DNA from 3 places in the Planococcus liqunii genome. Region 2 is predicted to be linked to each of the others. Evidence: riboswitches for the same ligand, from Rfam matches in the RefSeq annotation. Region 2 holds a riboswitch; each other region holds the start of a gene.

Region 1 (7,547 bases), 950 kb from region 2:
TGCAGCCCGCGCCGGACGCATGGGCGTCGGAATGGCGCTTGCTATTCTTGGAGGCGATCCCATACGGTTTAAGCCGCTTGTCGATATCTATCGGCAGGCGGGAATCGAAGCGGGCCATTCGCCCGCATCGCTGCAAGTCGGAGTGACCGGCCACGCTTATCTGGCAAAAACTACAGAGCAAGCGAAAGAGGAGTTTTATCCGTACTATGCCAACTACTGGAACTACGTCAATCGCCAGCGCGGAATGAGTTCGCGAATGACACGGAATGATTTTGAACAGTTAGCGGGTCCGGAAACCGCTTTGTTTGTCGGGAGCCCGGAACACGTTGCAAAGAAAATAATCCGGCAGCAGGAATTGTTCGGCCACAGGCGCTTTATGGCCCAAATGGATATTGGCGGCATACCGTTCGGCAAGGTGCAGGAAAACATCGAAATGCTGGCTGCTCAAGTAGTGCCGATTCTTGGGAAAGAAATCGGCCGTATGGTGGCACCGGTCTAGAATGAAGTCAAAATCTTTGACGATCCAAAGACTATCGCTATAAGCAGCCCCAGCTTCCAAAACGGAAAGCTAGGGCTGCTTTTGATTTCGTAGGGAAAAAGACATATTTTTGAAAAACTTAAAAAATTCTTTTACAATAAAATTATCTTTTGCCCTATTGTTAATCTTTCTTAGCATTGGTATCATAAAAAACGATGCAAGTTTATTAAAAATGTAAAATTTATCTTATTTTATTTTTTATTAAATCATAATATTATTTTATATAGAGGTTTTTTGTTAATTTTGAGTCGATTAGTTTTGTTCAGGAGGAACGTCATGAGCTTTCAGGGAATCAGTTTAGAAGAACTAGAAGAATTAGAGCAAGAACTGCTGGGCCTCGGTGAAACGAGGCTCGGCAGTTTAAGCTATTCTAAAATAGAAGTATATGAGGCTATGCACCGTCAATTAGAAGCGCTAGTGCAAGAGGATGAAGATTACCGGGAATATTACACCTTCATCAAGAAAAAGTTGGTGTCTTACCTATTGCGCTACGGCGCAGCTGTTTCTGGCAGTGACCGCACCATTTACGAAGATTCCGAGAAAGTCCTGAAAAAAGTTCTTTCCTATGACTCGCAAAACCCGATTGCCGCTTACCGTTTGGGATTTTTGGCTTACCGTTCAGGAGCTTTCTTTGATGCGGCGGCGTTTCTCCAGCAAGCGCTGAACAGCCAGACTTTTTATACCGATGAGCGTTTCCTGATGAATGCGGAGCAAATCAGCCGTGCCGTCTTGTATATTGCTAATTGCGCGCTTCATCCGGCAATCCGGGGCGAAGTGACAGCCATGGATTTTATGGCCAGCGCCGAGCATGCCACTTCGCTGTCCACCCAGCTTTGCTACAACGATGGTATGCTGAAGAGCCAGGCTTACCGCATTACCACACCGTTTGGCTCCGTGCTTTGTTCGAAAGAAGAAAGCGTCGAAGCGCCGATGCAGGATGTCATTTCGCTGAAGTTCAATAAATTCGGCGCCGTCTTGACTTACAACGGTATTTCCGAGAAATTAGCGCCGGTACAGGCGAATCTGCTTCGCTACCTGTTGATGAAGACCCGGAGAGGGCAAGCCGCAACGCCTTTAGCTTTGAAAGACTATTTTTTATTCACCCATGTGGTTACCGGGGTTCCCGAAGAAACGTTTTTGCTGGTAATGGCAGAAGTGAAGCAAATACTGATGGAAATGGAAATTCCTTCAGCGATCCAGACCGCAGAAGACGAGGATTACGGCTTTTATTTTGACGGCTCGATGCCGTTTGTCGTGATTGACCGGGTTGATGAAGAAATGTCCCTGTAATAATATATAATGAAATTCAATAATTGAACCTTTTCAAAAAAAGGTTTGACAGCAGCCAAAATGTTGACTACTATTAGAACCAAGTTAAAACCAATTACATAAGGAACATTATCAAGAGAGACTGAGGGACAGGCCCGATGACGTCCAGCAACCTACAGAGTGATCTGTAAGGTGCTAATTCCTGCAGAATGATTTCATTCTGAGAGATAAACCTATTCCGTTATGGTGCTTCTTTCTAAATGAAAGAGGCATTTTTTAATGGCCAAAAAAGGAGGGACCCCACCATGATCAGCATCACGAATCTTACGAAGGACTACAAAACAAAAAAAGGCACCGTTACCGGCGTGGACAATGTCTCTCTGACCGTGAACGAAGGAGAAGTGTTCGGCATCGTCGGCTACTCAGGAGCCGGGAAAAGCTCGCTGCTCCGCTGCATGAACTTGCTGGAGCGTCCGACAAGCGGCGAAATCAAAGTGGACGGCCTTGACCTCACCCAGCTGAAAGGCGAAGGGCTGCGCCAGGCAAGGTTGAAAATCGGCATGATTTTTCAGCATTTCTACTTGATCAGCCAAAAGACGGTCGGGGAAAATGTCGGCTTCGCTTTGAAAGCGGCGAAACTGCCAAAAGACCAGATCGCCAAACGGGTCGACGAACTGCTCGAGATGGTCGGCTTGACCGATAAACGGGACGTCTATCCCGCGCAACTGAGCGGCGGGCAAAAGCAGCGTGTCGGCATTGCCCGGGCGCTGGCGAACAATCCATCGGTACTCCTGTGTGACGAAGCGACGTCCGCACTCGACCCGAATACGACGCTTTCCATTTTGCGGCTGTTGAAAAGGATCAACCGTGAACTGAATATCACGATCGTTCTCATCACCCACGAGATGAATGTCGTCAAGGAAATCTGCGACCGCATGGCGGTCATGCAGGACGGCCGGGTCATTGAAGAAGGCGGCGTTTACGATTTGTTTTCGGATCCGAAAGCAGAACTCACAAAGGAATTCATCTCTTCAGTCGTGTCGTTCGATGTGCCGCAGCCGATTCTGGCAGCCTGCACCGGCAGCGTCATCAAAGTGCAGTTCAAAGGCGCCGTTGCCGGAGAAGGCATCATCACCGATACGGTGCAGCATTTCGATGTCAAAGGCAATTTCCTTCATGGTTCAATCGAGTACATCCAGGAAAAGCCGCTTGGCTTGTTCCTGATGGAAATTCAAGGAAGACCGGACAATATCCACCGCGCCATCACTTATATGGAAGGCCGGGGAGCAACTGTGGAGGTGATTTCAAATGGGATTTGATTTTCAGCATATGATGGAATTGTGGCCGGACATCTCGAAAGCGTTCGGCGAAACCTTGTATATGATCGGCGTCTCGCTCGCGATTGCCATTGTCATCGGCTTGCCGCTTGGCATCGTGTTGTTTGTCACCGACAAAGGCTTGTTTTTGCAAAACCGTTTTGTGAAATCGGTATTGGGTTTTGTGGTCAACATGATCCGCTCGATTCCGTTTATCATCTTGCTGGTGGCATTGATTCCATTGACAAAGATGTTGGTGGATTCGACCATCGGGCCGGCAGCAGCCAGCGTGTCGTTGTCGGTTGCGGCGATTCCGTTCTTCGCCCGCATCGTTGAAACTTCGCTGCGTGAAATTGATAAAGGGGTCATTGAAGCGGCCGTTGCTTGTGGAGCCACCCCGTGGATGATCATCAAAGACGTGCTGCTGCCGGAAGCGAAAGCCGGCATTGTCCAAGGGATTACAATCACCATCATTTCACTCGTTGCGTATTCCGCGATGGCTGGCGTCGTCGGAGGCGGCGGCATCGGCGACTTGGCGATCCGCTTCGGCTATTACCGCTACGACAATACAATCATGATCGTCACCGTCGTCATTTTAATTGTTCTCGTCCAAATCCTTCAGCAATTGGGTGACTGGACGTCAAAAGCAATAGACAAACGATAAAAAAGGGAGAGAAACTCACATGAAGAAATTTTTATTGCCAGCAATCCTACTTGTTTTACTGACTTTGCTCGCTGCTTGCGGTGAAGAAGAATCCAGCGCCGACTCGAAATCCATCAAACTGGGTGGCACCGCCGGTCCATACAGCGACATGCTGAACGAAGCGTTTAAACCGGCGCTTGAAGAAAAAGGCTATAAAGTGGAAATCGTGGAATTCAGCGACTACATCCAGCCAAACAACGCTTTGGACAACGGCGACCTCGATGCCAACTTGTTCCAGCACTCGGTGTACCTTGAAAACTTCTCAAAAGAAAACGGCATGGACTTGACCGGCCTGATTACGGTGCCGACAGCGCCAATGGGCATTTACTCGAATGTCTTTGACTCACTGGAAGATATCAAAGACGGAGCGACGATTGCAATTCCGAACGACCCGGTAAACGCAGCCCGCACATTCCTGGTCTTGCAGGACAACAACTTGATCACACTTGATCCGGCAGCGGAAGAATTGACGGTTTCAGAAAAAGACATCCAGGAAAACCCGAAAAACCTTGTGTTCCAGCCGATCGAAGCAGGCGGCTTGCCGCGTGCAGTGGAAAGCTCTGATTTATCAGCCGTGCCAGGAAACTTTGCGTTGGCAGCTGACATGAACTTGCTGGATGCACTGGTACTTGAAAATATGCCAGACCAATACCGCAACTTGGTCGCGGTGAAAACGGAAAACAAAGATACACAGCTGTCAAAAGACTTAGTGGAAATTGTGGAATCGCCGGAATTTGAAGCATTGATCGATTCCGATTTTGAAGGCTTCGGCAAACCGGAATGGATGGCTAGCCGTTAAGAGAGGAGAATCTTTGTGGAAGACATTATCGTAAAAGGCGCGCCGGCTGAATATATCTGCAATACCCATGTTCTCGAAGGACTCGAGGACAAACTGTTGGCGCGTAATATCAACAAAGTGTTGCTCCTGACCGGCACCAAGTCGTGGGAAGCGCTGCGTCCGTTCTTTCCGGAACTGGACAAAGTTGAAGTAGCCTATGAAAATTACCACGGGGAATGCTCGCTTACTGAAATTGCCCGAGTGGCAGAAATCGCAAAAGCCATCGGTGCGGACGCCGTTATCGGAGCGGGTGGCGGCAAAGTGCTTGATATTGCAAAAGCCGTCGCCCATGACACCGGCATCAAGTCGGTGCTGATTCCGACACTCGCTTCCAACTGCGCGCCATGGACGCCGCTTAGTGTCGTCTATACCGAAGAAGGGACGATGACTCATTACACCATTTTCCCGGGAAGCGTCGATCTGCTTTTGGTTGAGCCGCGCGTTCTGCTTGACGCTCCCGTAGCGATGCTGGTCGCGGGAATTGGCGACACCATCGCGAAATGGTACGAAGCGGACGTCCAGATAAGCCGCTTCGATAACCCGCCGCTTGCCTTGAAAATCGCCCATTACACCGCGAAGCTCTGTGCCGATGAAATGTTTGAACATGCGGAAGCCGCCATTCAGGATGCCAAACAAGGCCAATTGTCGGATGCCTTCATCAAAGTGGCCGAAACCATCATTATGGCGGGCGGCATGGTCGGCGGGTTCGGCGACAAATTCGGCCGCACGGCAGGTGCCCATTCCATCCACAACGGCATGACCATTTCGCCGGAATCGCACCAGGCACTGCACGGCGACAAAGTGGCATACGGCGTACTGGTGCAATTGCTGCTTGAAGGCAAGAACGGTGAAGTGGAACGGCTGAAAGTGTTCTATCAAAAAATCGGATTGCCGGCTTCACTGAAAGAAGTGGGGATTCCGAGCAAGTGGATCGAAGACATTGCCATCCAGTCCACACGCGTGGGTGAAACAATTCATGTGTTAAGGGAAGAATCAATTGCAGCATCGGAAGTCGCTGCTGTGATGAAGGGGATTGAAGAAACGGTAACTGCTTGATTAGACTAAGCAATTCAACGGATGGAATCTAATTGGCCTTTAACGGCCCATTAAAATCTAAATACTGTTCGTAAACCTCTTCGCAAAAAAAGCGAACGTTCGTAAAGTGCTTTAGCACTTTTACGGACGTTTTTTTATGGGGTTTTGGAGCAGAATTAGAGCGTTCGGAAAGGTGTACTTTTACGAACGGTTTAATAATTTAGGAGTAGACCTAAAAGCAGTGAAGCAAATATTGAATTTGCTTCACTGCTCACTGTTAGAAAAAATTAACTTATAACTTTGCATCTGTTTATTTCACTTTTTCCAACCCTGCGGAAATGATTGCCGCTGCGTTTTCAGTTTCTTGCGCAGGGACTTCGACAATGACTTCGTCCATAATTTTAAAACAGAAATAATTCTGCATCACGGTACGTATATAATTGGTCGACATTTAAAAGGCGTTTATATCAGACGAACTTTAATTACCGCCGCGCGCGCTTAAGAGAATAGCTTTTTTGCCATATAGGAAGAATTCTTTTTGGTCTTGCTATTTGTGATCAACTACGAAAAGAGATAATCTTCTTCTATTTTAATTGCTTGTTTTTCAATGTATTGATAAATATAAAATATTCTACTAATTTTCCTGAAAATTAGTTCCATTAAGGAGAATGAAAGTTACTTTCAGGTCCTTTCGTTACGTAAAAGTGCCGACTTAACCACGTTGAAGCCAGTTGAAGGAGGATTATCTTATTTTGGATAAGGGGGAGTGTGAGCATTACGCTTTTTAGCTATACTATTTTTCTAACTTCTTTCCCAGTATTATTCTTTCACTTCAAAAGGAGCAGCTAAGGAGCCATAGCGAGCTCGATATTTACCAGGGGTTAATTCAGCGTCCAGTTCGATAGCTTCTGTATACATTTCAATCGTTTCTCTAGGAGGGATACTAATCCCTTGTGATGTATACGTATCACTTTTAAAAGGTACTTTATACCAGCTTCCTGCGAAATACTTATCAATAGGAAATTTTCCGCCACCGATCCCTGTATATTCCGTTTCTCTGTGGTTGTGTATCGTTATACCAATCTCCTTGGTTGAAGGTTGGTACACTTCTTGCTTCATTGTAATTTCTATTCCATTTCGAGAAGTTGGCAACTCCTGTACAGGCGCCCTTTTTAGTGCATGTAAAAACAAGATAAGTAAAAACAAAGCAGTAATAATATAAATAATCATCTTAATTCTTTTCATTTATATCCTCCTCTATATCTCAACTTACAATAACCCTTCCAAAAATTGGGTGGACAATAATTAAGGAATCACGTTTCTCTAGATACTAGACACTCAAACGTTCAACTAATAAATACTTCATCTTTTTCATTAGTGCGTTAAGATAGGTAAACGGTTTTATATAAATAATTATAAATCAAATTTATAAAATTTTTATTATTTTTATAATTTTAATTTTATTGGTAATTTTAACATACATCAATATCCTCTAATGGTAAAATTTATATAATAAAAGTAAAAGGAGGACATTGTTATGAGAATTTTAAAAAGTGTAACAGTAGTATTACTATTAGCTTTGAGTTCAGTTTTTGTGCTTGGCGCTCCTGTTAATGCGACAGAAAACAGCAACGAAATCGAAAAAGATAAGAAAGAAAAAGAAAAGATTGAAAAAAGTCATGGAAAATCAAAACGACAAAATGAAATCAGAAAAGAACTTAAAGAAGAATTAAAACTAGAGGGTCTCGAAAAAGAACATATAAATGAGGAAGGGGGATTTTATTTCACTGCTAATGATGGAATTGTGCTTCAGGTAAAAAAAGAAGCTTCTAATAAAGAAAAGCATTC
Region 2 (7,547 bases):
TGCACTTCGCAAATTGACTCGTTCGACTCCGTATAACGTTATTGCGAAAAAACGCGAAGCAGCTGTGAAATTAGTAGAAGTCGAAAAATATGTCGTGTAATGCTTCTTTTACAAAACGCAGCCTTCGGGCTGCGTTTTTTTGCATCGACCAAAAAGGGCAACTTTGGTAAGCTTGGTTAAAAGGAGGTTTTACCATGATTACGTATTATGCTTACCCCAAATGCACCACCTGCCGCAAAGCAAAAAAATGGCTGGATCAAAACGGCATCGCCTATAATGAAATTAACATTGCCGAGGCGCCGCCGTCCCAGGACCAAATCCGTGAAATCTACACCAAAAGCGGAGTGGTATTGAAGAAATTTTTCAATACAAGCGGCTTGAAGTACCGGGCGCTTGGATTAAAGGATAAACTGAAGGACATGCCGGAAGAAGAGCAGTTGGCATTGCTGGCATCAGATGGCATGTTGATCAAACGGCCGCTCGCTTGGAACGGCGAACAAGCAACATTGGGATTCAAAGAAGAAGAGTTTGAAAATACCTGGAAATGAAAGCAGTGAAATCTTGTGTTTCCAAGGGCTTTATGTCAAACTGAAATTGAGTACACTACATAATTTGGAGGGTTTTCGATGAGCACACCACAAGAACTTCGTTATTCTAAAGAGCATGAATGGGTTAAAGTTGAAGGCGGCACAGCCCGCATTGGAATTACGCATTTTGCACAAGCTGAACTTGGCGACATCGTTTTCGTAGAATTGCCGCAAGTTGGGGACGAACTGAAAAAAGACGAGCCTTTCGGCAGCGTTGAGTCAGTTAAAACCGTTTCGGAGCTATATGCGCCGATTAGCGGACGTGTAGTTGAAGTGAATAGTGAATTAGAAGACAGCCCGGAATTTGTTAACGAATCTCCGTATGAAAATGCGTGGATGGTGGTAATCGAATCTCCAAACGAAGAAGAAATCAGCGAGTTGATGACTGCTGACCAATACAAAGAAATGACGAACGAGTAATACTTTAAAGCGCCTATTACTTGGCGCTTTTTTTGATAGCCGAAAGGCTTATAGAGAGCAGGTTCCTATAGATTCTTTTCAAGCAGCAATTGATTCTGATCTTTCATCTTATATCAGCGAGGTGTAGACTTATGGACAAAGTAATTGTAGTCGAAGGACTTAGCGACAAGACCCGGATCGCACCGCTTATTGCAGAACCCGTGACGATTCTCTGCACAAATGGTACAGTAAGTGCATCAAGGCTTGAAGAATTGCTGCTCCCTTATGAAGATCTGGATATCATCGTATTGTTGGATGCAGACAAATCAGGTGAACAGTTAAGGAAGCTCGTAAAGCGCGAATTTCCTGAAGCCCGGCACTTCTATATAAACCGCAGTTACAAGGAAGTGGCAACAACGCCGATCCGGATCTTGCTGGATGTACTGATTTCGGCAAATGTTCAAGTCAATAAGCTATTAACCGAGGGATGAACAAGATGAAAGAATGGACACATAAAGATTGGCTGAAAGAAAAAAACAAAAACGCTGCAGCTGCCTATTATTTATACACGCCGATGTGCGGAACATGCCAGGTGGCTTCAAAAATGATGGATGTGGTGAAAGAACTTCTGCCCGACTTGCCAATGGGAAAAGCGAACTTGAACTACGTGCAGGAAATTGCCGAACTGTATCAAGTGGAAAGCGTACCTTGTTTGCTTATTACAGAAAATGGCCAACTGAAAGAAAAGATCTACGCTTTTCAATCAGTGCCTCATATTTACAGCAAATTGAAATCTGTATAAACGAAACAAAATAAAGGTTCCGGTGCAGACTGCTTCGCTGAAGTTTGAGCTAACTTGCCTATAGCTGGCAGTTAATTATTTTTAATTCAACATATTTATTGACGAAAAATGTCGAGCATGGTAAATTGAATTTCTGAATTATAATTTTATATCGTAACTCTTATTTAGAGTGGTGGAGGGAAGTGCCCTATGAAGCCCGGCAACCGTCATGCAAATGAAATGGTGCCAAATCACACAAAGCGGAAGCTTTGGGAGATGAGAGAGCGGTTTTCGTGTTTTTCACGGTCACCCTTCTGCTCAGCTCTGCGCAGAAGGGTTTTTATTTTGGAGTAGGAGTTGTAAAGGATGATTGAATTAAAAGAACTGTCGAAAGTATTCGACACAGGCAAGGGCTCTTTAAAAGCGGTTGACGATGTGAGCCTGTCCATTTCATCCGGTGAGATTTTTGGAATTATCGGCTACAGCGGCGCCGGTAAAAGTACATTGATCCGGTTGTTGAATGGGCTTGAAAAACCGACTTCGGGTTCGGTCACGATTAGCGGCCAGAACATATCGGCCAGCAAAGGGCAAGACTTAAGAAAAGCGCGCCAGAAAGTCAGTATGATTTTCCAGCATTTCAACCTTTTGTGGTCACGTACGGTAAAAGAGAATATTGAATTTCCGCTTGAAATTGCAGGCGTCCCGAAAAGCAAACGGGATGCCCGAGTGCTGGAGCTGATTGAACTTGTTGGCCTTGCGGGAAGAGAAAATGCATATCCGTCGCAGCTCTCAGGCGGGCAGAAACAGCGGGTCGGCATTGCACGGGCGTTGGCAAACGAACCGGAAGTGCTGCTTTGCGATGAAGCCACTTCAGCACTTGATCCCCAAACAACGGATTCCATCTTGGAACTGCTGGTGGATATCAACAAGCGCTTAGGCTTGACCATTGTGCTGATTACGCACGAAATGCATGTCATCCGCAAAATTTGCCATCGTGTAGCGGTAATGGAAGGCGGACGCGTTGTGGAACTTGGGGATGTCCTGACGGTTTTCCAGGCGCCTCAGCAGGAAATTACAAAGCGCTTCGTCGCCCAAGTGACTGATACGGAAGATTCAAATGAAACCATCAAGCATCTGCGTGAACTTTATCCGACAGGCAAATTGGTCAAATTGGTTTTTGTCGGCGACCAGACCGAGCAGCCGATCTTGACGAAATTGATCCGCAAGTATCCGGTTGATGTTAACATCGTTCACGGCAATATCTCCCATACACAGCGCGGAGCATATGGCACATTGATCATTCAGATAAAAGGGACGCAGCCTGAAATTGTGCAAGCTCTTGCTTTCTTGAATGACGAAAGTATCCAGACGGAGGTGATGGCATGATCGAGTCATTATTTCCAAACGTCGATTGGGACAATATGTGGGAAGCAACACTTGAAACACTGTACATGACGGCGATGTCGACATTCTTTACGTTTGTCATCGGCTTGGTGCTGGGCATCATCTTATTTTTGACGGCACCTAAGCAATTATGGGCCAATAGCATTGTCAATTGGCTGACAGGCGCATTCGTCAACATTTTCCGTTCAATTCCATTTATCATCTTAATCATTTTGTTGATTCCATTTACCAAGTTTATGATTGGAACCATCCGCGGGCCGAACGCGGCTTTGCCGGCCTTGATCATTGGAGCCGCGCCGTTTTATGCACGCATGGTCTTGATTGCCTTGAAGGAAATTGATAAAGGCGTCATTGAAGCGGCACGTTCCATGGGAGCGACCACTTGGACGATTATCCGTAAAGTGCTGCTGCCGGAGTCCAAACCGGCTTTGATTTCCGGAATTACTGTAACGGCAATCGCCTTGGTTGGCTACACAGCTATGGCTGGCATCATTGGAGCCGGCGGCCTTGGGACGCTGGCATTCCTGGACGGGTTCCAAAGAAGCCGGGAAGACGTAACGCTGATGGCAACGATATTGATTTTAATCATCGTTTTCGCAATCCAGTTTATCGGTGACCGTTTGACAGTTAAGTCAGATAAAAGGTAATACACATATAAAAACACCAAAAGGGGATAGAGACATGAAGAAATTATTGGTAGGATCATTATTAACAGCACTTGCACTGGCAGGCTGCGGAAGCGATAACGGCGGAGCAGGCGAAGAAGAGTCGAGCACCATAAAAGTAGGGGCATCTAACGTGCCGCACGCCATTATTTTAGAAGAAGCGAAACCACTATTAGAAGAACAAGGCATCGAACTGGAAATTGAAACATATCAGGATTACATTTTGCCGAACCAGGATTTAGAATCCGGTGAAATCGATGCGAACTATTTCCAGCACATTCCTTACTTGGAATCACAAAAGAAAGAATTTGGCTATGACTTTGAAAATGCCGGTGCAATCCATATCGAACCAATCGGTGTATACTCCCAGAAATACGCTTCATTGGAAGAGCTTCCGGAAGGCGCAACCATTTTGATGAGCAACTCGGTTGCCGACCACGGCCGCATTCTTTCTTTGCTGGAAGCAAAAGGCTTGATCAAATTGGCTGATGGCGTAGACAAAACGGTTGCAGAAGTGAAAGACATCGTAGAAAACCCGAAAAACCTTGAGTTTGATGCGAATTACGAAGCGGCTTTGATGGTGCAATTGTATGAGTCAGGTGAAGGTGATGCGTTGCTGATCAACTCAAACTACGCAATTGATGCCGGCTTGAATCCATTGGAAGATGCGATTGCACTGGAAGACTCAGAGTCTCCATATGCCAATGTAATTGCAGTGAATGCAGGCGACGAAGATAACGAAAACGTCAAAGCGCTTGTCGAAACATTGAAGTCGAAAGAAATTCAGGACTTCATCTTGGAAGAGTGGGGCGGTTCTGTAGTACCAGTTGAATAATAAAATGCAAAAAAGCAGGTTTCTCAAGAAATTGAGTAGACCTGCTTTTTGTTTTCTGTGGTGAATGATCGGCGGGGTGTGGAACGGACAAATCGGCGCGAGTATTTAGAGGGGCATAGTTTAATAGATTTTTATTTTTTTTGATAGAATAATAAAAATATTCCGGGTTTTAAAGGTTCTCTTCTCTTTCAGTTCGCCATATGATACTTTTGTATAATAATTAAAATACAGTTGTTCATCTAGGGAGGACACATCATGAAGGTAAAATTCGGTCTTTTGCCGAGAATTATTGTTGCTATTGCATTAGGGGTATTGATTGGTTCGTTTGCGCCGGAGTGGATGGCACGGATATTCGCCACATTCACAGCGATTTTTGGAAACTTCCTTAATTTCATCGTTCCGCTGATCATACTTGGGTTTATTGCACCGGGTATTGCACAGCTCGGCAAAGGCTCAGGAAAACTACTCGGGCTGGCTACGTTTTTTGCTTATGCGTCAACCATTGCAGCAGGTATACTGGCGTTTTTTGCGGCTACAACCATTTTGCCGAACTTTATGGAAGCCGGTGCGATGAGCGGTATTGAAGACCCGGAAAAAGCATTGGCCACCTCTTTTATCGCTTTGGATATGCCTCCGGTATTCGGCGTCATGTCAGCACTGATATTGGCATTTCTGCTGGGCATCGGTATGGCTTCTACTGGAAGCAAAACCATGATTTCGTTTTTTGAAGAATTTCAGGCCATTATTGAAAAAACCATTTCGTATGTCATCATTCCGCTATTGCCATTCCATATCTTCGGGATTTTTGCCAATATGGCATACGGCGGAGCGGTCGCCAAAATTTTATCGCTTTTTGCGGTCGTGTTTGTCCTAATAATTATTCTGCATTGGGTGATGCTGATGCTTCAATACACAGCAGCGGGAACACTGAACAAAAAGAATCCGATGCGCTTATTGAAAACCATGTTGCCGGCATACTTCACTGCACTCGGCACTCAGTCTTCAGCGGCTACGATTCCCGTCACCGTTCGCCAAGCGCGCGAAACAGGCGCGAACGAAAAAGTGGTCGATTTTGCAGTGCCATTATTCGCGACCATCCATTTGTCGGGAAGCACCATTACAATCGTGTCGTGCTCCATCGGTGTGCTGCTGTTGACGGGAGATCTGCCGAGCTTTTCAAGTTTCCTGCCCTTTATCTTCATGCTGGGCGTCACTATGATTGCCGCTCCGGGAGTGCCGGGAGGGGCTGTTATGGCAGCTATCGGCTTGCTTGAAGCCATGCTCGGCTTCGATCCGACGATGATAGCGTTAATGATCGCTTTATACCTGGCACAGGATAGCTTCGGCACTGCTGCGAATGTGACGGGCGATGGGGCACTTGCAATGATTGTAGACCGGTTTACTAACGGGAAAAAAGTATTGCAATAATATGGGAATTCAATGAATTCCGGCTATTCGCCCTACTGTATACGATTTCATTCAGCTATGCTATTATAACTGAGGATTTCAATTACAAGGGGGAAACATCATGAAGAAATTGCTTATGATCGGCTTTTCAGCTGCTTTATTCCTAGGGGCATGCAGTGAAGAAACTGCTACGGAAGACACAGCTAAAGAACAGACTGCATCAGAAGAGACATCGAAAGAAACCGGCAACGCCAAGCAGGAATTTATGCGTTTCTATATGTCCATTCCTCAAACAATCAACGGCGCAGATGTTGACTTGAACACGTTTGAAGTGAACCAGACAGAAAGCACACTTCCTGAAGGGGCAGATTTGCAGGCAATGAAAGATGCAGCTAAAGCTTCTGCTGAAAAAACAGCGGCAGCAGTGGAAGGAATTGAAATTCCGGAATCGCTGGCTGACCATAAAGAAGATATCGAAGCGGGACTTTCTTCTATTAAAGAATCTTACGACATGAAAGCGGAAGAACTGACCAAAGAAGCTTCGTTCGAAGCGGCAAATGCTAAATTCGCTGAAGCGGATGAAAAGTTCAACGCCATGCTGGAATCTTTGGAACTTAACCCATCAAGCATCTATACAGAAGTAGCAAAATAATTGCTCCAGGGCCCGGAATATTCCTATTCCGGGTCTTTTTATAGGTTCTTCCACTTTGTATGACGATAGTGCTATTTTCTGACAAATTTGCTGTACTTGGGTTTTAAGCTGGGAAACAGGGGTATAATGGGTAGTGAAATACAAATTCGAAAGGAATGGTTCACTATCGATTCACATGGAATTGAGCACACTGAAAAAATGGAGCAGGCATTTCGAGACGTCCACGGATTTGGTATTGATGAATACCAAAACGACACTAACAAAATTGTAGAAGTAGAGCAGCGGAGAGAACGAGACTATCAAAAAGGGCAGCTAGCGGCTGCAAAGATCGAACGTCTGGTACACCGTGATTAATATAGTATGCTTAAGCCAGTGCCTTTAGGTGCTGGTTTTTTGATTGATATGTATTCTCATTTAGTGAGTTTCTATTGAAAATAAAAATGGCTCAGAAACAGTGTGCCGAAAACCCGGTTTTAGCAATAAATACAGCATTTTGAATTGCTCATTTCTAAAATTCTTCTCCGGTTTAATGATTTGCTACTAATGGGGATTTGGGTTAAGATTAGAATGATACTAATTAAGAATGGTTTGCCATTCAACATCAACTTTATGGAGGTATTTACATGTCAACTTTGGTCATTAAAGATTTGCACGTTGAAATCGAAGGTAAAGAGATTTTAAAAGGTGTAAATTTAACTATTAATACAGGTGAAATTCATGCCATCATGGGACCTAACGGAACAGGGAAGTCAACTTTGGCTTCTGCTATCATGGGGCATCCAAAATATGAAGTAACATCCGGTTCAATTACTTTGGA
Region 3 (7,547 bases), 660 kb from region 2:
TAAATCATACGAGCGTTCCGCGATTTCCAGTTTCCGTTCGCGCGTTACGGCCATGCCGGCTTCATCAATCGTGCCGACTACGACAGCAGCGCCGTATTTTTTCACCATCGGCATGACCGCATCAAAGCGTTCTTCGCCGTCTTCCAAGTTAATCGAGTTGATAATCGCCTTCCCTTGAGAAAACTTCAAAGCCGCTTCGATCACATCTTCATCGGTGGAATCAATAACGAGCGGCACTTTCACTTTTTTGACGACTTCTTTCATGAAATTCGTCATGTCTTCCAGCTCATCGCGGTCTGGGTTTGCAAGGCAAATATCAATGACGTGTGCCCCGTTTTTCACTTGTGCCCGGGCAATTTCAGAAGCTTCCTCGAACTGGCCATCGATGATCAAGCGTTTGAATTTGCGGGAGCCGATGACGTTGGTGCGTTCGCCGATAAACAGCGGGCGCATCGTTTCATCGTATTGCAGCGGCTCAATTCCTGAAATGACATGGCCATGGCCGACTGCTTCCGGCTTTCTCGGCGCCAAGCCTTCTATCGCTTCCCGGACGGCTTTGATATGGGCAGGCGTCGTGCCGCAGCATCCGCCGACCACATTGATCCAGCCTTTTTCCGCAAAACCGCGCAGTTTTTTGGACAACGATTCCGGCGTCTCGTGGTAATGCCCTTCCTCGTCTGGCAAGCCGGCGTTCGGGTAACAGCTGACATAGCCATCCGACAGCTCTGCAAGCGAGCGGATGTGGTCAGTCATGAATTCCGGACCTGTCGCGCAGTTCAAGCCGACCGACAAGGGCTTGACGTGTTCAATTGAAATATAGAACGCTTCGATGCTTTGGCCGGCAAGCGTCGTCCCCATCGGTTCAATTGTGCCAGAAATCATGATCGGCAGTTCGATGCCGGTTTCTTCAAAGGCCCGTTTGATGCCGATTGTCGCTGCTTTGACATTGAGCATGTCCTGGCTTGTTTCCAGCAAGATCAAATCCGCGCCGCCTTCAACGAGCGCTTTGGCCTGCACATAAAAGTTATCCAGCAGTTCATCAAACGTAATGCCGCCTGTCACCGACAAGGTTTTCGTCGTCGGCCCGATGGCGCCTGCCACAAAGCGCGGCCAGTCCGGCGTGGAAAACGCGGCCGTGCTGCGCTTCGCGATTTCCACTGCGCGCCGGTTGATTTCCGCTGCTTCGCTCCCAAGGCCGTATTCATCGAGCACGACCGGCGTGCCGCCGAAGGTATTCGTACAGACAATATCAGCGCCCGCTTCCAAATACGCGTTGTGGACGCCTTCGATGACGTCCGGGCGGACGATGTTCAAGTATTCATTGCAGCCGTCCAGCTGCTCCCCGCCAAAGTCTTCCGCCGACAAATCGGCATTTTGGATCATCGTTCCCATGGCACCGTCAATGATTAATATTCTTTTGTCGAGCTGCTGTTCAATTAGCTGTTTTGACATGGCTGTTATCGCTCTCTTTCTGTATATCAAGTTGGCGGATATAATCGATTAATTCCAGAGACATATCGTAGCGGAAAAATGGCGTGATCACGTAAATGCCGTTGAACAACTCCGCTGCAGTATCGATCAATTCCTTGGCAATTTGGATGCCTTCTGCCGTGGCGCGCTCTTTGTTGTCGCTGCAAGCACGCATCCGCTCCAGAGCATCTTCGGATAATTTGATGCCCGGCACTTCGTTGTGCAGGAATTCTGCGCTGCGGATGCTCGTAAGCGGCATGACGCCAAGGAAAATCGGAGTCTCCAAATGCTTGGTGGCTTCGTAGATTTCAATGATTTTTTCTTTTGTGTAAACCGGCTGCGAAATAAAATAATCCGCGCCGCTTTCGATTTTCTTCTCCAACCTTGCCACTGCCCGGTCGAGCACCCGGACATTCGGATTGAATGCCGCCGCTACTGAGAAGTTCGCTTTTTTGCGCAGCGGCTTCCCGGAAAAAGAAATCCCTTCATTGAGCTTTTTGATCAGCTGGATCAATTCCATGCTGGAAACATCGTAGACGCTCGTCGCACCGGGAAAATCGCCCACTTTGGTCGGATCTCCTGTTACTGCCAGGATATCATGGATACCGAGTGCATCAAGCCCCATCAAATGCGACTGCAAGCCGATCAAGTTCCGGTCGCGGCATGTAATATGTGCAAGCGGCCGGATTTGTTCCTGGTGTTTCAAGATCGAGCCCATCGCCAGATTGCTGACGCGTGGCGAGGCCAGCGAATTGTCGGCCATCGTGACGGCATCCACGCCTGCTGCATTCAGCGCTTTTGAGCCTTCCAAAAACTTCGTAATATCCAAATGGCGCGGAGTATCCAATTCTACGATAATCGTGCGTTCCGTTTTCGCTTTCTCATGGAGCGGCGCTTCTTCGAGCGCTTCCGCTTCGCGGATGATGATCGGCTTTTTCTTCACCACTTCTTTTTCCGTAACCGGCTTTAAATGGCCGATGCGCTTTTTCAATGCTTCGATATGTTTCGGCGTTGTGCCGCAGCAGCCGCCAATCAAGCGTGCCCCTTCTTCTCTGAGCAAGAGCCCGGCGCGGCCAAAGTAATCGGCTTCTGATTCATAGACGACCCGGCCATTTTCAAGGTCCAATAAGCTCGCGTTCGGATAGGCCGACAGGAACGCTTTTTGCGGCAGCGCCACTTCTTCCAGTGCCTGGATCGTATGGTGGGGGCCTAAGCGGCAATTGACGCCGACGATATCCGCGCCGAGCGCTTCGAGTTGATGCAATGCGTCGTTCAGCGCCATGCCGTTTTGCAGAATGCCGGGCTCGTGCATGGACACTTGGGCAATCAACGGCACGTCGGTCGCTTTTCGCAAATGTGTGACGGTCGCCGCCAATTCTTCAAAATCGTAATACGTTTCAAGCAGCAAGGCATCAGGAGCGCCTGCTAGTAAATAGCCAGCTTGCTGGTCAACCATCGCGATAATTTCTTCCAGTGTCGCATCGCTTTTCCGGATGCCCCGGATGCCGCCGATGGTTCCAAACACAAACTGGCCGCCATCCGCTGCTGCCCGCTTCGCGATGCGAATAGCCGCTTCGTTGATTTCCTTGACCTGGTGCTCCAGCCCGTAGCGCGCCAGCTTCAAGGCATTGCCGCCGTAAGTATTGGTCTGGATAATGTCCGCTCCTGCCTGGATGTACTCCTGATGGATTTTTTCAATGATTTCCGGACGCTGCAGGTTCAGCTCCTCGTTGCAGTATTCAATGCCGTAAGAATACAAAAGTGTACCCATGGCGCCGTCTGCTGTCAGTATTCTCGTCTTTAGCTCGTCTAATAAACCCATGCTCTTCGCCCTCCCATATATACAAAAAAACCTTCTTGAAAAAGAAGGTTTCACAGTCGCTAAACTCGTTCCTTTTCATCTGCCAGGCACAGAATGCCTGCTGGATTTAGCACCTTAGCCTTTGCGGCTGGTTGCTGAAGCGTCATAGGGCCAGTCCCTCGACTTCTCTCGATAAGAATTCACTATTCAATTTGGATGCTGCTTCTAGCTTTGAAAGTTTAACTGCACTTTCACTTGCTGAAGTTCCGCTATATATCTTCTAATCCTATCTGCATTGGAAGGGCAGGTCAAGTTGATTTGTCTAAAAACAATGAACTTTCTGTGTTAAGTGATATTGCCGTGCTTTTCTTTAAGTGACCGCAGCATCGCGCACTGCCCGGATCGGATCGATTTCTGCTCCGTGCACTTCGAATTTGTACCAAGTGAATTTGCCTTCTTCCAAATACCAGCTGATTTCAACTTTGGAAGGGATTTTATAGGCACCTGCATTGTGATGTTCTTTAATCTCCGCAACACAAGGCAAGCGCGAGGCTGATTTATCATTGTCTTTATAGCGGTAAGCTATCACTTTCTGCAGTTCCCCAGCTTCGGAAAAATAAAAATCAGCAGATCCGGAAATGCCGCGGTACGTCATTGTCGCTCTCGCTGTATTAGCGTCAAGTTCTTCCCAGGTCACATATGGACTGAGCGCCGCTGTCGGATACCATGCCATCTCCATCAAAAAGCGCTGCAGCGCCGATTCATCGGTTTTGGTGTTGTTGCTGACTTGGACAATCGGCAGAAGGCCGGCTGCTTTGATCACCATATCAGCTTTGCCCGACTCGAAATGGTCACGGCCAACCACTTGTCCAAACGGCGCCATGTTCGTCTTGACGGTCCAGGTAAAAGACGGCGGATTGACCGTAATGGTTTGTTCCGCTTCCGCCTTCGTCCATTTTTCCTGCTCCGGTTTAAGGCGCATCCAGCCGGTTTGCTTTAAGGTCACCGTTCGGATTTCGTCTGCTCCGATGGCGCCTGCTTCAATCAGCCAATTCCGGACGGATTGTGGAAGCGGTTCGAGCATGTCGTTTGTCATTTTTTTCGGTTGGGCGTCCGGCACTCCATCCAGCTGCTGCTGAATTTGTTTATTGCTTTGATTTGAAAAATTCCATAAAGCTCCTTTGTACAGAGCGGCAATTCCAACGATTGCAAGCGGTATGGCAACTCTCATCAAAAACACCTCCGTTTAGCGTTACTATTGTCTATACGACATCGAAGGCAAATTCCCTTTAATAATTGTCATTTAATCGCTTTCGCTCAACCGGTAAATCCATGCGTTTCAGTTCCGCCAGCACCAGCTGCTTGATTTCCGGTTCTTCCAAAATATTCGTAAACTGCGCATCGCGGATAAATGCCAGACGGCTTTCCACAGGGGCGGCTGCCAGGAACTTCCGCATATCGCCTATATCAATCTTCATATCTTCATGGACCGGATAAAGAGGCAAATCGCCGTTGCCCTTCTGCGCGACAACTCCCAGGCCATCCAGCGTCGGCAGCGCAATTTGCCGTTGCCGAGCTTCTTTTAACTCCACTTCCACAAAGCGGTAAACGTCTTCGATGGCATGAAGACCAAACTCGGCTTTCATGCTTTCCAACTTCTCGACCCGCTCTTCATATGTTTCATCATTTCTAAGATTGTTCAAGAGCTTTCTATAATCCTGTTTGTCTTGAAAATAAGTAAAATTGGCGATGGCGCTGAAATCTGTTACGGTATAAATCAAATCCAGGAATTCTTTTAAGTTTCGTGCGACAATTTTAACGTGTTCCCCAAAATTCATCGGCGTGACACAGACAATGGGGGCTTCTTCCAAGTTGGAAATCATTCCGAAGTCGGTCAGCAAACCAAAATGATTCCCGTCTACTCCGGTCGCGGCAAATGGAATCACATCAAGCGGAGTCAAATTATACCGGCTTTCGTCCCCAACAATGCTGAACCCGATCCATTCATCCAGCGAACTTCCCTGTCGTTCCAATTCTTTATCGAAATCTTTTAGTTTCTGCAAAGTTGGCGGCAAGCGGTCCATCTTCATAAAGCTTCCACTGGAAAAAATGTTTTGACGGTCTGGATGGGGCGTGCCTGCGTTTGCTCTTCAAACGGGCGGAATTCGACGTTTCCGACATGGACGCCCATATTGTATTCCCCGATGACGGAATCCAGTAAGATAAAGAGGGCTGGCGCCAATTCGTCTTCGTTGTCTTTGGTCAGTCCTTTGACGTAAAGCGTCAAGCTGACCTCTTCGTGCTCAATGTCCTGAAGCGCTGTATAATACACATCGTTCCAAGTCAGCTGCCGGCTTCCGAACTCGACGCTGAATTCTTCTTCTGAAGGCTGCCGGAATGCCACGACGTCAAAAAGTTCAAGTTCCGGCATTGCCTCGTGCAAATCAAAAACTGCATCAAATGCATCGAGCATCCCGTCCGCACTGATTGTAAACTCGCGTTTGCCCCCTACCGGCTCCACACTGAACTGAAAAACCAGATGCTTATTCACTTTTTGCAGTTTTCGCTGCAGCACGGCAAACAGCTCTTCCTGATTGCCTCTGGTTAACTCAAAATAAGTGCGTTCGTTTTCTTTAAACCATTTCCAAAAAGCCTCCACTTTATTTTTTCTCGTAGGCAGCCATTTCATCTCATCTATCCCCTTTGCTCGGCTTTTGCTATTAACTATATTGGCACTCCGCTCAACTTTTGCTAAACTTCTGTTAATTAAAAGCTTATACTAAAGTAATAGTAAATTTCCATATTTTTTTATTTAAAGTAGAAAATTAAATGCCAATCGACGCACAAATGAAAGGAAGATGACCATGCCACGCTTATCTATGCCGCCAGAGTTAGAGAGATTTCGGGAAAAACTCGAACCAACTGTCAAATCGGTGATCCGGGTTCAGACAAATCCACAAGCCACCGCTTGGCATCAAAGCAAGTTCGGCGGCCTGCCTTATTTGCCAACCGGTATGGAGCTGCCAAAAGATGCGTCCGGCGGCGCCATGAGATTGCTGGCCCAAATTAATTTTGAAGAACTTCCCTCGGTGCTGGAGGACTGGCCAGAGAAAGGCATCCTGCAATTTTTCCTTTCGCCGGACGTTGATGGCATAGGCCTGGACTTCGACGACCAAACCAAGCAAAGCAATTTCAAAATGGTTTTTCATGAAGAACCCGTTTCGGAAGACGGGCTCGTTACAGATTTCTCATTTCTCGAGGAGCCGAAAGAAGATGATTTCCCGCCGTACAAAGAATCGGCTTTGTCTTTTGTCTTGGACCAGGACGCTGTCTCGATTACCGACCGGACTTTTGAAGCTATTTTCAAAGGAATCGACTATGAAGAAGTGATGAAAATGGAAAAGAATCAACCTATTATTTTCTGGCAACTTTACTCCGAGCAGTTTTCCGGAGAAGGCCATAAGATTGGCGGCTATCCTTTCTTCGCCCAAGTCGACCTTAGAGGAAATGAAAGATATGCCGATTACGATGTCCTATTGCTTCAGGTTGATACGGATGAAGAAGCGGGCATTACATGGGGAGATACCGGCGTCGGCAATTTTTTCATCAGCAAAGAAAATTTAAAGAAGCGGAATTTCTCGGATGTATTGTATAACTGGGATTGTTACTGACCGGGTCAAAGCGGCAAAAAAAGGGTGCCGGAATGTGATATCCAGCACCCTTTTTTCAGTTCTCCGTCTGCCAGGCATTCGGAGTCTCGTTTATTTTCTGTATTTGATGGCCAGCCCTTTCAGGAAATTGCGGGCATAGCGGTCGCCGCAAATGCTGTAGTTTTTGTGGCCCTGCTTTCTTAAAATTCCGCCCATTTCGCCTTTGGTGACCGTAACGCCTGCCAATTTCAAAATGTCGAGCATGTCATCGCTTGTCAGCTGCAAGGCGATTTTCACTTTCTTCAACAACAGGTTGTTGGAAGGCTCATTTGAAAGCGGAGGCTGTGCCGGCTGGCCTGGTTTCGATTCCTGTTTGCCTCGTTTGTAAACGATCAAGCCGTTCAAAAAGGATTCAAATGCTTCTTTGTCCAAAGGGATATGGTCTTCGCTTGCTTTAGGCTCTTCATCTTCCGGCGTTTTTGTCAGCACTTTCAGTACTTCTTCTTTCGAAAATTCAATGCCGCCGAGTTTAAAGATTTCTACCATATCGCTGTTTTTTATATCAAGGGCGTACCTTAACCTGATCAGTAAGTCGTTATTGTCCATTTGAAAAAACCTCCTATTAT

The links. Region 2 has a riboswitch for S-adenosylmethionine ahead of QWY22_RS06250 (methionine ABC transporter ATP-binding protein). Riboswitches for the same ligand answer to the same signal wherever they lie in the genome.
Region 1: linked by a shared signal. The riboswitch ahead of QWY22_RS11165 (methionine ABC transporter ATP-binding protein) and the one ahead of QWY22_RS06250 (methionine ABC transporter ATP-binding protein) in region 2 are both predicted to bind S-adenosylmethionine.
Region 3: linked by a shared signal. The riboswitch ahead of QWY22_RS03100 (bifunctional homocysteine S-methyltransferase/methylenetetrahydrofolate reductase) and the one ahead of QWY22_RS06250 (methionine ABC transporter ATP-binding protein) in region 2 are both predicted to bind S-adenosylmethionine.

Annotation. Positions count from the first base shown of each region.
Region 1 is NZ_CP129238.1:2,202,717-2,210,263, reverse strand. It holds gene QWY22_RS11175 (LLM class flavin-dependent oxidoreductase) at 1-499, shown strand, start outside; gene QWY22_RS11170 (tetratricopeptide repeat protein) at 815-1,828, shown strand; SAM riboswitch class I at 1,934-2,041, shown strand; gene QWY22_RS11165 (methionine ABC transporter ATP-binding protein) at 2,113-3,126, shown strand; gene QWY22_RS11160 (methionine ABC transporter permease) at 3,116-3,787, shown strand; gene QWY22_RS11155 (MetQ/NlpA family ABC transporter substrate-binding protein) at 3,807-4,625, shown strand; gene QWY22_RS11150 (iron-containing alcohol dehydrogenase family protein) at 4,641-5,720, shown strand; gene QWY22_RS11145 (NADPH-dependent FMN reductase family protein) at 6,010-6,150, opposite strand; gene QWY22_RS11140 (immunoglobulin-like domain-containing protein) at 6,519-6,944, opposite strand; gene QWY22_RS11135 (S1 family peptidase) at 7,237-7,547, shown strand, end outside.
Region 2 is NZ_CP129238.1:1,248,520-1,256,066, forward strand. It holds gene QWY22_RS06225 (acyl-CoA dehydrogenase FadE) at 1-100, shown strand, start outside; gene QWY22_RS06230 (arsenate reductase family protein) at 195-548, shown strand; gene gcvH (glycine cleavage system protein GcvH) at 627-1,007, shown strand; gene QWY22_RS06240 (ribonuclease M5) at 1,139-1,477, shown strand; gene QWY22_RS06245 (thioredoxin family protein) at 1,483-1,788, shown strand; SAM riboswitch class I at 1,946-2,050, shown strand; gene QWY22_RS06250 (methionine ABC transporter ATP-binding protein) at 2,134-3,153, shown strand; gene QWY22_RS06255 (methionine ABC transporter permease) at 3,150-3,818, shown strand; gene QWY22_RS06260 (MetQ/NlpA family ABC transporter substrate-binding protein) at 3,853-4,671, shown strand; gene QWY22_RS06265 (dicarboxylate/amino acid:cation symporter) at 4,927-6,099, shown strand; gene QWY22_RS06270 (hypothetical protein) at 6,200-6,730, shown strand; gene QWY22_RS06275 (YuzK family famiily protein) at 6,857-7,084, shown strand; gene sufC (Fe-S cluster assembly ATPase SufC) at 7,348-7,547, shown strand, end outside.
Region 3 is NZ_CP129238.1:585,589-593,135, reverse strand. It holds gene metH (methionine synthase) at 1-1,452, opposite strand, end outside; gene QWY22_RS03100 (bifunctional homocysteine S-methyltransferase/methylenetetrahydrofolate reductase) at 1,433-3,292, opposite strand; SAM riboswitch class I at 3,365-3,470, opposite strand; gene QWY22_RS03095 (DUF6920 family protein) at 3,642-4,502, opposite strand; gene QWY22_RS03090 (hypothetical protein) at 4,561-5,361, opposite strand; gene QWY22_RS03085 (hypothetical protein) at 5,358-5,960, opposite strand; gene QWY22_RS03080 (YwqG family protein) at 6,136-6,942, shown strand; gene QWY22_RS03075 (YehS family protein) at 7,033-7,527, opposite strand.